One region of the Streptomonospora arabica genome, then DNA from elsewhere that is predicted to be linked to it. Evidence: riboswitches for the same ligand, from Rfam matches in the RefSeq annotation. Region 1 holds a riboswitch; the other holds the start of a gene.

The links. A riboswitch is a leader RNA that binds a small molecule or an ion and turns the genes downstream of it on or off. The one in region 1 is predicted to bind thiamine pyrophosphate.
Region 2: it holds a riboswitch for thiamine pyrophosphate, as region 1 does, so the genes downstream of both, ABD284_RS14615 (ECF transporter S component) here and thiO (glycine oxidase ThiO) in region 1, are expected to answer to the same signal.

The regions. Positions count from the first base shown of each region.
Region 1 is NZ_BAAAQI010000001.1:19,033-22,428, forward strand. It holds gene ABD284_RS00075 (long-chain fatty acid--CoA ligase) at 1-187, opposite strand, end outside; gene thiE (thiamine phosphate synthase) at 332-982, opposite strand; gene ABD284_RS00085 (Rv2175c family DNA-binding protein) at 1,083-1,442, opposite strand; partial or broken gene ABD284_RS00090 (SAM-dependent methyltransferase) at 1,620-2,147, shown strand; TPP riboswitch at 2,111-2,224, shown strand; gene thiO (glycine oxidase ThiO) at 2,221-3,396, shown strand, end outside.
Region 2 is NZ_BAAAQI010000007.1:278,835-282,230, forward strand. It holds gene ABD284_RS14610 (ABC transporter ATP-binding protein) at 1-873, opposite strand, end outside; gene ABD284_RS14615 (ECF transporter S component) at 870-1,433, opposite strand; TPP riboswitch at 1,598-1,705, opposite strand; gene glgP (alpha-glucan family phosphorylase) at 2,396-3,396, opposite strand, start outside.

The sequences.
Region 1 (3,396 bases):
CTCCGGCGACCCCGAGCCCGCGCAGCGCGTGGGCCAGGCGGGCGGCGCGCGCGCCGACCTCGCCGAGGGTGGCGCGGCGGGGCTCGCCGCCGGTCCAGGTGGTGATGCGGGCCCGGCTGTGCACCGAGGTGCCGTAGCGGACGAGGTCGCCGACGGACAGCGGGACGTCCTGCATGGTGCTGCGCATTCGCCCTCACCCTTCACGCAGTACGGACGTGATTCGTGTCACCGACGCTAGAAGGGGCGGGGCACGCGGGAAAGCATGCCGGGCACATCGTTACCTGACGGTGTTAGGCAAAGGGCGCGCCCGCCGGAGGGGGCACGGGCGCCTTCAGCCCGCGGCGGCGAGCCTGCGCGCGAGCTCCTCCGCCGCGGCGCGCGGGTCCTCGGCGCCGGTGATGGCGCGCACGACGACCACGCGCCGGGCGCCGGCCGCCACCACGCGGTCGAGGTTGGCCAGGTCGATGCCGCCGATGGCGAACCAGGGGCGCTGCGGGGCCATCGCAGCGGTGCGCTCCACCAGCTCCAGCCCGGCGGCGGCCCGGCCCGGCTTTGTAGGCGTGGTCCAGGTCGGACCCACGCAGAAGTAGTCGACGCCCTCCTCCTGGTCGGAGGCGGCCGCCATCGCCGCGTCGCTGTTGGAGCGGCCGATCAGCGGACCGGCGCCGACGACGGCGCGCGCGTGGGCCACAGGCAGGTCCTCCTGGCCCAGGTGCAGCACGTCGGCGCCCGCCGCCAGGGCGATGTCAGCGCGGTCGTTGACCGACATCAGGGCCCCGTGGCGCTCGCAGGCGGCCCGCACGGTCTCCAGCGCGGCGAGCTCCCCTCGGGCCTCCAGGGACTTGTCGCGCAGCTGGACGATGTCGACGCCGCCGGCCAGCGCGGCGTCGAGGAACTCGGCGAGGTCGCCCCGGTCGGCGCGGGCGTCGGTGCACAGGTAGAGGCGCGCCCGGTCCAGGCGCTCTCGCAGGCTCGCGTTCACCGGGCCAGGGTAACCGCCGCGGGCCGGGCGCCCGCGCGCGCCCTCCTCCGCCGGGGCGGGCCGCCCCGGCGGGGGCGGACGCCTCCGGCGCAGGGCGCGGTCAGAAGGCCATGGCCTGCGCGCGGCGGCGGACCTCGGTGCCGCGGTTGTCGCTCAGCGCCTCGATGGGCGCTCCCGGCAGCGTGTCGTCAGGGGTGAACATCCACTCCAGCGCCTCTTCGGTGCTGAACCCGGAGTCGGCCAGGACGGTGAGCGTGCCGGGCAGACCCTTGACGACGTCGCCGCGGGAGATGAACGCGGCCGGGACGCAGAGCTCGCCGCCGCGCCGCACGCCCAGCAGCTTGTGGTCGGCGATGAACTGCTTGACCCGGTTCGGGCTGACGTTCAGCTCCTGCGCCGCGTCCTTCAGTGTCATCCATTCACCGACGAGGGCGTCGATGTCGCTGTCGTTCTCGTTCACGCTGCCAATGTGCCACACCCGCCCCCGTGCCAAACTCCGCTGCGGCGGCGTATCGCTCAGGGCGTAGGGCGCGTGTTCGGCGGGTCGCTGTCCTCCTGCGCAGCGCCCCGCTCCGGAACAGCGCTGCACGCCCCGACCACGGGGCGCACCCACGCGTCTTAGTCGACCGTCGTCTACGTCGACAACGACCCGCTGGTGCTGGCACACGCCAACGCCCTGCTCGTCGGGACGGCCGAGGGCACGACCGACTACATCCACGCCGACATCCGCGACCCCGAATCCATCGTCGCCGCGGTCCGCGGGCGCCTCGACTTCGACCGGCCGATCGCCCTGGTGCTGATGGGCGTCCTGGGCCACATCGACGCCGACGAGGTGCCGCGGATCATCCGCGCCCTCGTCGAGGCCCTGCCCAGCGGCAGCTACCTCGCACTGTGGGACGGCACCGACACCGACCCGGGTGTGCCGGCCGCGCTGGAGGAGTACAACGCCAACGCGCCGCTGCCCTACCGGCACCGCAGCCCGGAGTGGATCGCGTCGCTCTTCGACGGCCTGGAGCGCGCCGCCCGCTGTGGACGGATCCGTCGAACACGCCCCGGCCCGGTCCGCCGGGAGGAGCGCCGCTCCGCCCGGGACACCCCGGCGGGCCGGGCCCTAGAATGGGTGCGGACGAGAACACCCGCGGGAGCCGGGGCGGGACCCGGCTGAGAGGGAGGCTGGCCGCCTCCGACCGCATGAACCTGATCCGGGTCATACCGGCGAAGGAAGTGGCAGCAGGACCGTGTGTGCAGCGACCGACCTCTCCGCCTCGCAGCGCACCGCCGACGTGGTCGTCGTCGGCGGCGGGCTCGTCGGGCTGGCCACCGCTTGGCGGGCCGCCCGCGCCGGGCTGAGCGTGACCGTGGTGGCCGAACCGGTCGAAGGCTCCGCCTCGACCGTGGCCGCCGGCATGCTCACCCCCGCCACCGAGGCCTCCTACGGCGAGGAGGCGCTGATGCGCCTCGCCGTCCTCTCCCGCGACCGCTACCCCTCCTTCGTCGCCGAACTTGAGGAGGACAGCGGGCTGGATGCGGGCTACCGCGCCGAGGGCACCCTGCAGGTCGCCTTCGACACCGACGACATGGCCCGGCTCGGCCACCTCGGCGAGCTGCGGGAGCGCCTGGGCCTGTCCACCGAGCGGCTCACCGGGCGCGAGTGCCGCAGGCTGGAGCCCATGCTGGCGCCGTCGGTGCGCGGCGGCTACCTGGCGGCCGACGACCACTCCGTGGACCCGCGCGCACTGCTGGAGGCGATGCGCGCCGCCGCCGAGCGGCGGGGCGCCGTGGGCGTGCGCGACCGCGCGGGCCGACTGGTCCTCGACGGCGGCCGCGCCCGGGGGGTCGTACTCGACTCCGGCAACGAGGTCTCCGCGGGGCAGGTCGTGCTGGCCGCCGGGGTGGGCACCCCGGCGATCGAGGGGGTCCCCGAGGGCGTGGTGCCGCCGCTGCGCCCGGTGAAGGGCCAGCTGCTGCGCCTGCGCACGCCCGAGGGCGAGGACCCGATCGTCACCCGCACCGTGCGCGGCCTGGTCAAAGGATCGCCCGTGTACCTGGTACCGCGCGGCTCCGGCGAGATCGTGCTCGGCGCCACCCAGGAGGAGCAGGGCTTCGACACCCGCCTGACCGCCGGCGGCCTGTGGGAGGTGCTGCGCGACGCCCACGAGCTGGTGCCCGGCGTCAGCGAGCTGGAGGTCGCCGAGACCTGTGTGGGCCTGCGCCCCGGCTCCCCCGACAACGAACCGCTGCTGGGCCCCACCGCGGTCCCCGGGCTGCACCTGGCCGCCGGCCACTTCCGGCACGGGGTGCTGCTCGCCCCGGCCACCGGTGACGCCATGGCCCAGGCTCTGACCACCGGCGCGCTTCCCGACTACGCGCGCCGGTTCGCCGCCACCCGCGCCGCCGGCGGTCTCCCCGCCGCC
Region 2 (3,396 bases), on a different contig from region 1:
CCGCGCGGCGCAGTCCACCGCCTCGATCACCGCCGGTCCCGGCAGCGCGACCGGGCGCACGCGGGGGCGCGGCTCGCGTCCGGGCACCCATACGCCCTGTTCGGCCAGCGCGGCGCCCTGGTCGGCGAAGACGGCGGAAGGGGCACCGTCGGCGATCACGCCTCCGCCCGGTTCGACCACGACGACCCGGTCGACGAGGGCGGCCACCGCGTCCTGGGCGCCGTTTGCGTCGGAGGCGCCGACCACCTCGGCCACGCTGTGCTCGACGAGCACCATGGTCGCCTCGCTGCTGCGCAGCAGGTGCGCGAGCACGCGCCGGATCCGGGCGGCGCCGCCGCGGTCGAGGTTGGCCGTTGGCTCGTCGAGCAGCAGCAGGCGCGGCCGCATCGCCAGGGCCCCGGCCAGCACCAGGCGCTGCTTCTCCCCGCCGGACAGGGCCGCGGTGGGCCGGTCGGGACCGTAGCCGAAGCCGACCTCCTCCAGCGCGTCGCGGACCCGCGCCCAGATGTCCGCGCGCTCCAGACCGAGGTTCTCCGGGCCGAACGCGACGTCGTCGCCCGAGCGGGCCATGACCAGCTGCGTCTCGGGGTCCTGGCTGACGAGCGCGACCGAGCCGCGCGCGGCGTCGGCGCGGCCGCCGTCGACGAGCAGCCGCCCCTCATCGTCGCCGGAGATGGCGCCGGCGCTGCCGGTCAGCCCGGCCATCGCGTGCAGCAGCGTGCTCTTGCCCGCACCGGAGGCGCCGAGCAGCAGCACCCGCTCCCCCGGCTCCACGACGAGGTCGACGCCGCGCAGCGACCATCCGCTGCGGCCCGAGTGGCGCCACCCCCAGCCGGACAGCTCGACGCGGGCGCCGCCGCGGTCGGCCCTCATCCGCGCGCCGAGGGGAACGCGGAGAGCGCGCCGGCCCTGGCCAGGGCCGATGTGAGCAGCCGGGAGCCGGCGCCGCCGATGACGGCGGCGCTGATCACGACGAGAACGCCGTAGGTGAGCTGGAAGGACAGCGGCCAGGTGGGGTAGTAGCGGACGTTGTCCCACACGGCGGGCGCGATTCCGGCGGCCGCGCCGGCGAGCAGCGCGATCGGCATGCCCCAGCGGCGGTAGCGGCCGGCGGCGAAGACCAGCTCGGGCAGCAGGCCCTGGACGAAGCCCGCCAGGGCGACCTCGACGCCCCAGGGCGTGCCGAGCACCATGGACACGAACGCGGCAGCGGTGGAGGTCAGCACCGCGGCGCCGGGCTTGCGGACGATGAGCGCGCCCAGGACTCCGGGCACCAGCCACATGCCGTAGACGACCGCCTGGGCGGGCGGGAAGAACGCGAACAGCGGGGCGGAGACCTGCCACAGCAGGTTCCACGCCCAGAAGATCACGCCGACGGCCACACCCAGCACAGCGGGGACGACGATGTCGACCGTGCGGTAGCGCTGCCTCACCGTGGCACCGGCACCGGCGGCCGGCTCCGGGTTCGCGTTGCCGGTCGGCGGCTTCTGATCACTCACAGGACGTCCCTTCGCAGACGAAGCGAGGGAGACCCGGCCAAGAGCGCCGGCCGGAAACCGGGCGCCCGCGCATCGGGGCGCGCGGCCGCGCCGAACCGGCGGACGGGTTCACGACTCCCTGCGCTGGCATTACCCAGATCAGGTGTGTGAGGGTCTGCGGTCGCGGACCGCACTCTCAGCGCCCAAGCGCTCCCCTGTCGGTTTCGCCTCCATTATGGGGACCTACGCACACCGAAGGTCAAGGTGGCGCCGGATGCGCAGGTCGCAGGAGGTGATGCCACCCCACCCGGGCGGACGGCGGACGGCGGCATGCCTGCCGCGGCACCGGGACGGGTCGGGCAGCGGGCGCCGGGCGCGGCCGGCGCCGCGGCCCAGCGCGGTGCGGCGATCAGCCGGAACCGGCATGCGGACATGAACAGCGCGGACGACGTCGGCGGGGTATCCCGGAGCGCTCTGCGGGGCGACGCCGGCCACCGGCTCAGCAAGCTCGGCGAAACGGTGATCGCGATGATCGTGGCGGCCTTCGAGCCGCTGGGGCCGAACCCGCGCCACGTCACCGTGCTCGCCACGGCCGCCGCGATGGAACCGCCGTCTCACAGCGGGAGCCGGCCGGCGGCTGGGCATCGACCCCGACGCCATGGCGGGGACCGTCGACGACCTGGAGAGCAGCGGCCTCGCCGAGCGGCGGCGCGACCCCGACGGCCGCCGGCGCCACATCGTGGTGCTCGCGCCGCGCGGCGCGAGCTGCCGGCGGAGCGCGGCGAGGTGGTGGACCGGCTGGAGGACCGGCTCTTCGCCGGCCTCGACGAGCACGAGCGGGCGGCGCTGCACGGCATCGCCGGGCGCCTGCTCGTTGAGCACCCGCACCGGTCAAGCGGCGCTGAGGCACGCCGGCCTCACCGCAGGACCATTCCCTCCTTGACGGCCTCGGGCGGCTCGGGGGTCGCGACCAGCCCCATCTCGGCGCTGTCTGCGAGCAGGGAGTGGTGCGGCAGCACCCGCACGGTGAACCCGCAGCTCCCCGCGCGCCGCAGCGGCACCGAGCCGTGGTAGCACACCGTCCGCGAACCGGCGGCCTCAGCGGCGCCCTCGTCCGCCGACAGCTCGGCCAAGACCGGGTCGACCAGCGACTCCGAGTCGCTCACCCGCCCCACGGCCACCTCGACCCGCACGTCCTCGGGGGCCAGCCCGCCCAGTTCGACGCACGCGCGCACCCGCAGGTCGCCGCCGACCAGGGGCGGGCCTTCGCAGCCGGTCATCTCGACGTGCTCCACCCGCACATCCGGCCAGGCGCCGCGCACGCGCCGCTTCCACGCGGCCAGCTCGCCCGCGCCGCGCATGCCGCCCGCGGCCAGCGCGCGCGAGGAGTCGGCCGCGCCCTGGTAGAGCCGGGTCACGTACTCCTGCACCATGCGGGTGGCCAGCACCTTCGGGCCCAGCGAGACCAGCGTGTGCTTGACCATCTCCAGCCACCGCTTGGGCAGGCCGCGGTCGTCGAAGTCGTAGAACAGCGGCACCACCTGCTGCTCGACCAGGTCGTAGAGCGCAGCGGCCTCGATGGCGTCGCGCCGGTCGGGGTCCTCGACGCCGTCGGCGGTGGGGACGGCCCAGCCGTTGGAGCCGTCGTACCACTCCTCCCACCAGCCGTCGCGCACCGACAGGTTGAGTCCGCCGTTGAGGGCCGACTTCATGCCCGAGGTGCCGCAGGCCTCCAGTGGGCGCAGCGGGTTGTTCAGCCAGACGTCGCAGCCCTGCACCAGAGCCCGTGCCAGTGCCATGTCGTAGTCGGGCAGGAAGACGATCCGGTGCCGCACCCGGGGGTCGTCGGCGAAGCGCACGATCTCCTGGATAAGCCGCTTGCCGCCCTCGTCGGCCGGATGCGCCTTGCCCGCGACGA